Regions from separate parts of the Brevibacillus sp. HB1.4B genome, predicted to be linked through region 1. Evidence: riboswitches for the same ligand, from Rfam matches in the RefSeq annotation. Region 1 holds a riboswitch; each other region holds the start of a gene.
What was found. A riboswitch is a leader RNA that binds a small molecule or an ion and turns the genes downstream of it on or off. The one in region 1 is predicted to bind S-adenosylmethionine.

Region 1 (2,204 bases):
TGTTTGCAGGCGAAACATATGATATGCTGACGTATCCTTATTCAGAACAAGGGAATATTGGAATCTACCTGTATCGTTTGATTGAGCAAAATATCCGTGGGGAAAAAATTCCTTCTTCAACCATGCATGAGTTTTTCCGGGCTTACTATGAAAAAGGGATCGACCCGGTCATGCCGTACATAGAAAGAAAGGGAGATGAACTGAAAATCAAAGGCATCGCCTTATTCAAAGGTGATCGTTATGTGTCATGGGTTACACCCAAGGAAGCCTTTCTACTCAAACTTATCCACGGAAAGTTCCGCATCGGCAGCTATGATACTTCTGTTCCTACTGCTATTTTTGGGGAGTCACCCAAAAACCACAACAGCAAAAAAGACCAGGTGCAGCTCGTTTTCGATACAATTTCCAGCCATGCGAAAATCAAATTAAGCCAAATATCCCCACCAATCTTCGATATTCATGTCAAGTTGCATGCCCGAATTTTGGAGTTAACCATCCCGCTAAAGCTAGAAAATGCCAAGTTGCTGAAAATCATGGAACATGCACTGGAGAAAGAGCTTGAAAAAGAATTGCATAAACTCATAAGCAAACTGAAGAGCCTCGATGTTGACCCAATTGGCTTCGGCTCGATCTATCGTTCAGAGAAAAGAGGAATGGCCAACATGACGCAGGCTGAATGGCGAAAGATGTTTCAGGATGCAACGTTTCGCTTCCACGTAAAGTCAAAAATCATCCGCAACGGCGTCATGGATTAAAAAACTTTTCCTTCTATTACTATTGACGTGATATTTCCGAAAAGGATATAATCCGTTTTGTATCATCATGAAATAGAAAAGACGAACATAATATACGTAGATATCTTTCTTATCAAGAGAGGCGGAGGGACAGGCCCTATGAAGCCCGGCAGCCGGTTCATTTTCGGATGAACGTCGCGGTGCCAATTCCTACAAGATCGTTTGGATCTTGTATAGATGAGAAGGGTGGATGCGAACGTATAACATTGCGTTGCAGCCCCTTTTTCGTTTATGAAAAAAGGGGTTTTCTGATTTTATTTAGATTGTGGTCGGGAGGTGGATGCGTTGATCCAACTGCGTCATTTGCATAAAAGCTATCAAGTACAAGGGAAAACCATCCCAGCGTTAACGGGGATCGACCTTTCCATAGAGCAAGGAGAAATATACGGGATTATCGGACACTCTGGTGCAGGGAAGAGTACGTTGATCCGATGCATCAATTTGCTGGAGCGTCCAACTTCAGGGGAAGTTATTGTGGACGGCGTCGATTTGACAAAGCTGGATGAAGGGAAGCTGCAAGCAAAGCGCCGCGCAATCGGCATGATTTTTCAGCACTTCAACTTGCTGTCTTCTTCAACAGTCGGCGAAAATGTTGCTTTTCCGCTCAAGCTGGCAAAGCGTCCGAAGGCAGAGATTGATAAGAAAGTGAACGAGCTGCTAAAGCTGGTTGGCTTGGAGGCACATAAGGACAAATATCCGTCCCAACTGTCTGGCGGACAGAAGCAGCGTGTAGGGATTGCTCGGGCGCTCGCGAATGATCCAAAAGTGCTGCTCTGTGACGAAGCTACATCGGCTCTCGATCCGCAGACGACGAACTCCATTCTGGCACTCCTCTTGGACATCAACCGTAAGCTGGGCTTGACCATTGTGTTGATTACCCACGAGATGCACGTCATTCGCTCCATTTGTGATCGTGTTGGCGTCATTGATGGAGGAAAGATCGTCGAGTCGGGTAACGTACTGGATGTATTCCTTCGTCCGCAGCATCTAACGACACAAGAATTCGTGGAACAAGTAGCGGATTCTACAGAGCTGCGTGAAGCAGTCGCGCACGAAAAGGCCTCGGGGAACCGCACGATTGCTCGTGTCACCTTCCTCGGAGAAAAAACGTACCAGCCGATCCTGTTCCAAACGATGCAAGAGACCGGTACGGTATTCAGCATTTTGCAGGGAACAATCTCCCGCATGAAGGATACACCGTATGGTCAGTTGGTGATCGAGCTGGAAGGCGATGTCGCACAGAATCAAAAGACCATTGAGACGCTGCGCCAACGTGGCTTGGAAGTAGAGGTGATATAAATGGACTGGACATTCGAAAATGTGGATTGGGCTGAAATCGGCGTAGGCACGATGGATACGCTCACGATGCTCGGCTTTTCCACCCTGTTTACCGTCCTGATTGGTTTGCCG
Region 2 (2,204 bases), on a different contig from region 1:
ACGAGCTGTCCTCGCAGATGGAGCAAATAGTGCAGGCAGTCAATGTAGCAGCCTCCACGATTCACCAGCTCAATCGGCAGGCGAACCGTGTAGAGGAAATTGTTGGCGCTATTAATCAGATCGCGACACAAACGAATCTCTTGGCGCTGAATGCGGCGATTGAATCGGCGCGTGCAGGCGAACATGGACGGGGATTTGCTGTTGTAGCGGACGAGGTACGCAAGCTGGCAGAACAAAGCGCGACAGCTACGCAGGAAATTACCGACATTCTGAAATCACTCCACCAGGAAAGTGAGAATGCGGTGCAGCATATGAGCAATGGGGAAACGTCTGTTGCAAAAGGCCAAGAACTGGCCGTGAAAACAGTGGCCTCCATCGAAGCAGTGCGTGCCGGGATGATGGCCTTCCTGCAAGCAGCTGATCAAGTAAGCTCCAGCATGGACCGGGTAAAAGTGCGTTCCGGAGAAGTTGCCATCGAGATGTCGACCATTACAGCCGTAACCGAGGAATCGGTAGCCAACTTAGAAGAGCTGTTTGCGACAGCAGAAAACCAGCATCAAAAAGTACGTGAGATTACGGAAGAGCTGGGCGAGCTGAATACGTTGTCTCATCGTCTCCAGCAAACCTTTCACGTGAAATAGGTTGTTTCTCGATGCTGAAAAGACGACTTTTTAAACTTTTATTCACTTTTAGAAGTGTTTGGAATTGAGAAAAAAGAATTGCATTTTCGAACCGTTCTGCTAGAATGAATTCCATTGTAACTAAATATATTCAGCTACCTTATCAAGAGCGGCGGAGGGACTGGCCCGATGATGCCCGGCAACCACTGATCATGTCTATGCATGAACAGAAAGGTGCCAATTCCTGCAAAACCTGTACCATGGTTTTGACAGATGAGGAAGAGAACGGCTACGTACGCAAACTCTTCCTCCGGGAAGAGTTTTTTTTGTTGTATTTGTAAAAGGGGAGGGGTAAATAAACGAACGATAAATTAATTTTATAAGAGAATATTCGTAAATAGTATTGAAAAAATGGGTAAAAAGCCGTACATTACCTAATAGGATAAAGAAAAACGTAAAGTTCGGATAGGGAGAGATACATCATGAAGAAGTTATTGCTGGCTTTAACGACATTCGCAGTATTGGCAACAGGGTGCTCGACTGGCACAAGCGTACCGGCAGATCAGCCAGGAGGACAAGCAGCAGGACAAGAGGGCGCGGACAAAAAGCGAATTGCCTTGATTTTGCCCGAGAAAATTGGTGTGAACCCGTTCTTTCAACAAATGGATGAGGGTGCAAAGAAAGCCGCACAAGAGCTGGGCGCAGAAGTGAAAACGATTGAATCTACGGACCATGGAGCGATTGAAGAGAATCTGCGCGTGGCTGTTGCAGAAAATTATGATTTGATCATCACTTCTTCCTTTACATCAGAGGATGCATTGAAAAAAGTAGCAACCGAAAATCCTGACCGTAATTTTGCGATTATTGATACCGTAGTGGATTTGCCAAACGTTCGCAGTGTTACCTTCCGCGAGCAGGAAGCGGCTTACCTGGTGGGAGCAGCAGCAGGTCTGGCAACGAAAACGAACAAAGTAGGTATGGTTGTCGCTCTCGATATTCCACAGTTGAAAAAATGGACAGTCGGCTTCGAAGAGGGCTTGAAAGCGACGAATCCAAAGGCAGAACTGATGGTCAACTATGTAGGAAGCTTCACTGACCCGGCAAAAGCGAAGGAATTGGCTTTGCTCCAAGCTTCCAAAGGCGCTGACTTCATTAACGGTGCAGCAGCTGTAGGCGACCTCGGCGTTTTCGAAGCGGCGAAGGAAAAAGGCTTCTTCACAGCAGGTCAGGACGTTGACCGTACGACGATCGATCCAGAGCATATCGTTCTGTCCCAATTGAAAGGGACCGACGCGGCAGCTTATGAAACCGTGAAGAACTTTGTAGAAGGAACGTTCAAACCAGGTGTTGTTGCGTACGGCTTGAAAGAAAAAGGTGTTGGCGTAACCTATGTCACGCACGAAAGCAAAACGCCTCTGAACGCTTTTATTGGACAAGAAGTCGTGGATAAAGTGAAAGCGATCAACGATGAGATAGTAGCAGGCACCCGCCAAGTACCAGACAAGTTCTAATAAGGTAGTTCGGTGCTGAAAAGCCAACTTTTTGAACGTTTATTTAAAGCTTGTGCACAGTGATGGATGTGAC
Region 3 (2,204 bases), on a different contig from region 1:
AGTGCAGTCCAAGTATTTTTTGCCACCCTAGCTGCTGTTTGGACTCTGCGCAAAGATAAGCTTATTCATTACCAGCTCGTTGCGTATATGGGAAGTGCCATTATTGTTGGGAGCTTGCTTGGAGGGTATGGAGGAAAATTTCTTTCGGCAGATGCTATCAATATCGTTTACGCCATCTTGGCCACCATTGCTGTAATCTTGATGTTTCTGCCAAAAAAGCGGATGGACGGACGTGAACAGACCGAGGTTATCTTTCATAAACCAACAGCCGTATTATCCGCTTTGATTGTCGGAGGCGCCTCCGGAATTGTCGGGGCAGCTGGCGCTTTTATTTTGGTTCCCATCATGTTGACCATCCTCAAGATTCCGACAAGAGTTACGATTGCTTCATCTCTTGCCATCACTTTTCTTTCTTCCATCGGTTCGACGATAGGGAAATGGATGGCGGGGGACATATTGCTGTGGCCATCCGTGATCATGGTAATCGCCAGCATCCTGGCAGCGCCACTCGGTACGAAGGTCAGCAAACGTTTGGGCACCCGGATTCTCCAGACCATTCTTGCCTTGTTGATCCTAGCTACCACAATTAAGATTTGGGCTGACATCCTTATATCCACACGTGTGTGAAGATTTACTTTTTCCATAAATTATAAAGAAAAATCAATTGTCATTGAACAGCATTGACATATCCGAGTAAAATGATAAGATAAAAAAGAATTTTACGATGAAATTAAATTTCATAGAACATTCTTATCGAGAGTGGTGGAGGGGCTGGCCCGATGAAACCCGGCAACCTTGGTCTTATTGACCTTACGGTGCTAATTCCTGCGGAGTTATTCTGCGAGATGAGAAGGTGGGAACCGTGCAATCGCCCCTCTTCTTTTCGGAGAGGGGTTTTCTATATTTACAATCCTTAGTATTCATATCTTTTTACTGTGTGTTATGTGAAGGAGGAAACAACGTGCTTCATTATGCGGTCAAGCGTGGCCTTCTCATGATCGTTACGCTGTGGATCATTGTCACGGTAACGTTTGTGACCATGCACCTGATTCCGGGTGACCCGTTCGCGTCTGACGCCAAAATGCTTCCAGAAGAAGTGGTAAAGAACATGCGGGCGGAGTACAACCTGGATCAGCCAATCACGGTACAGTACCTGCTCTATCTGAAAGGATTGCTGCAATTTGACTTGGGGCCCTCTATCCAGTCCAAGACGAGGGATGTGAACACGCTGATTGCAGAAGGATTTCCCGCATCGGCTATTCTGGGACTCCAGTCGTTTATTGTCGCGCTAGCAGGTGGAATCACACTGGGAATCGTAGCGGCACTCTATCACAATCGAACGCTGGATTTCTTGTCTATGTTTGCAGCCATCATCGGGATCTCCGTCCCCAGTTTTATTCTGGCGCCACTGTTGATCAAGTACTTGGCGGTCAAATGGGAGCTGTTTCCCGTTGCTGCGTGGGGGAGCTGGGAACACTCGATTCTTCCAACGCTTGCGCTCGCTATCGGTCCGCTCGCCATTATCGCTCGTTTCGTACGAGCCAGCATGCTTGAGGTTTGGCAACAGGAATACATAAGCACAGCGGAGGCGAAAGGGCTTGGCACCTTTTCTATTGTCGTTAGACACGGGATGCGCAATGCCATATTGCCGGTTCTTACCTTTATCGGTCCGCTGTTTGCCAACCTGATGACCGGAACCTTTGTGGTGGAAAAGATTTTTGCCATTCCCGGGCTCGGCAAATACTTCGTGGAAAGTATTTTTAACCGTGATTACCCTGTTATTTTGGGCACCACAGTATTTTACAGCTTTGTCCTCATTTTTACTTTGTACATCATCGACCTGCTGTATCGGGTGATTGACCCGCGCATCAGATTGACGAGTGGAGGGAAGTAGCGTTATGGCCAATCAGGCAACACAACTGGATTCGCTGTTTCGACCAGTAGACCGAATCCGGCTATCTGAGGAAATTCGGGAACGTCCCAGTCTTGGGTATTGGCAGGAGGTATTGCAGCGAGTATTCCGCAACAAGCTGGCAATGCTCGGGTTCTTCCTTCTCTTGGCAGTGGTGACCCTCTCCATCATCGGGCCGATGCTCGTTCCCCACAGCTCGCATGAACAGTCATTGACGAAGGGAAATCTGCCACTGTCGGGCGAGCACTGGTTTGGAACGGATGACTTGGGTCGGGACATGTGGGCACGTACC

Region 2: it holds a riboswitch for S-adenosylmethionine, as region 1 does, so the genes downstream of both, HP398_RS17840 (BMP family lipoprotein) here and HP398_RS26220 (methionine ABC transporter ATP-binding protein) in region 1, are expected to answer to the same signal.
Region 3: it holds a riboswitch for S-adenosylmethionine, as region 1 does, so the genes downstream of both, HP398_RS03350 (ABC transporter permease) here and HP398_RS26220 (methionine ABC transporter ATP-binding protein) in region 1, are expected to answer to the same signal.

The regions. Positions count from the first base shown of each region.
Region 1 covers NZ_JABSUT010000013.1:64,366-66,569, reverse strand. The annotation lists gene HP398_RS26225 (Ger(x)C family spore germination protein) at 1-755, shown strand, start outside; SAM riboswitch class I at 862-978, shown strand; gene HP398_RS26220 (methionine ABC transporter ATP-binding protein) at 1,080-2,093, shown strand; gene HP398_RS26215 (methionine ABC transporter permease) at 2,094-2,204, shown strand, end outside.
Region 2 covers NZ_JABSUT010000007.1:59,198-61,401, forward strand. The annotation lists gene HP398_RS17835 (methyl-accepting chemotaxis protein) at 1-641, shown strand, start outside; SAM riboswitch class I at 778-900, shown strand; gene HP398_RS17840 (BMP family lipoprotein) at 1,103-2,131, shown strand.
Region 3 covers NZ_JABSUT010000001.1:717,788-719,991, forward strand. The annotation lists gene HP398_RS03345 (sulfite exporter TauE/SafE family protein) at 1-627, shown strand, start outside; SAM riboswitch class I at 748-852, shown strand; gene HP398_RS03350 (ABC transporter permease) at 962-1,894, shown strand; gene HP398_RS03355 (ABC transporter permease) at 1,899-2,204, shown strand, end outside.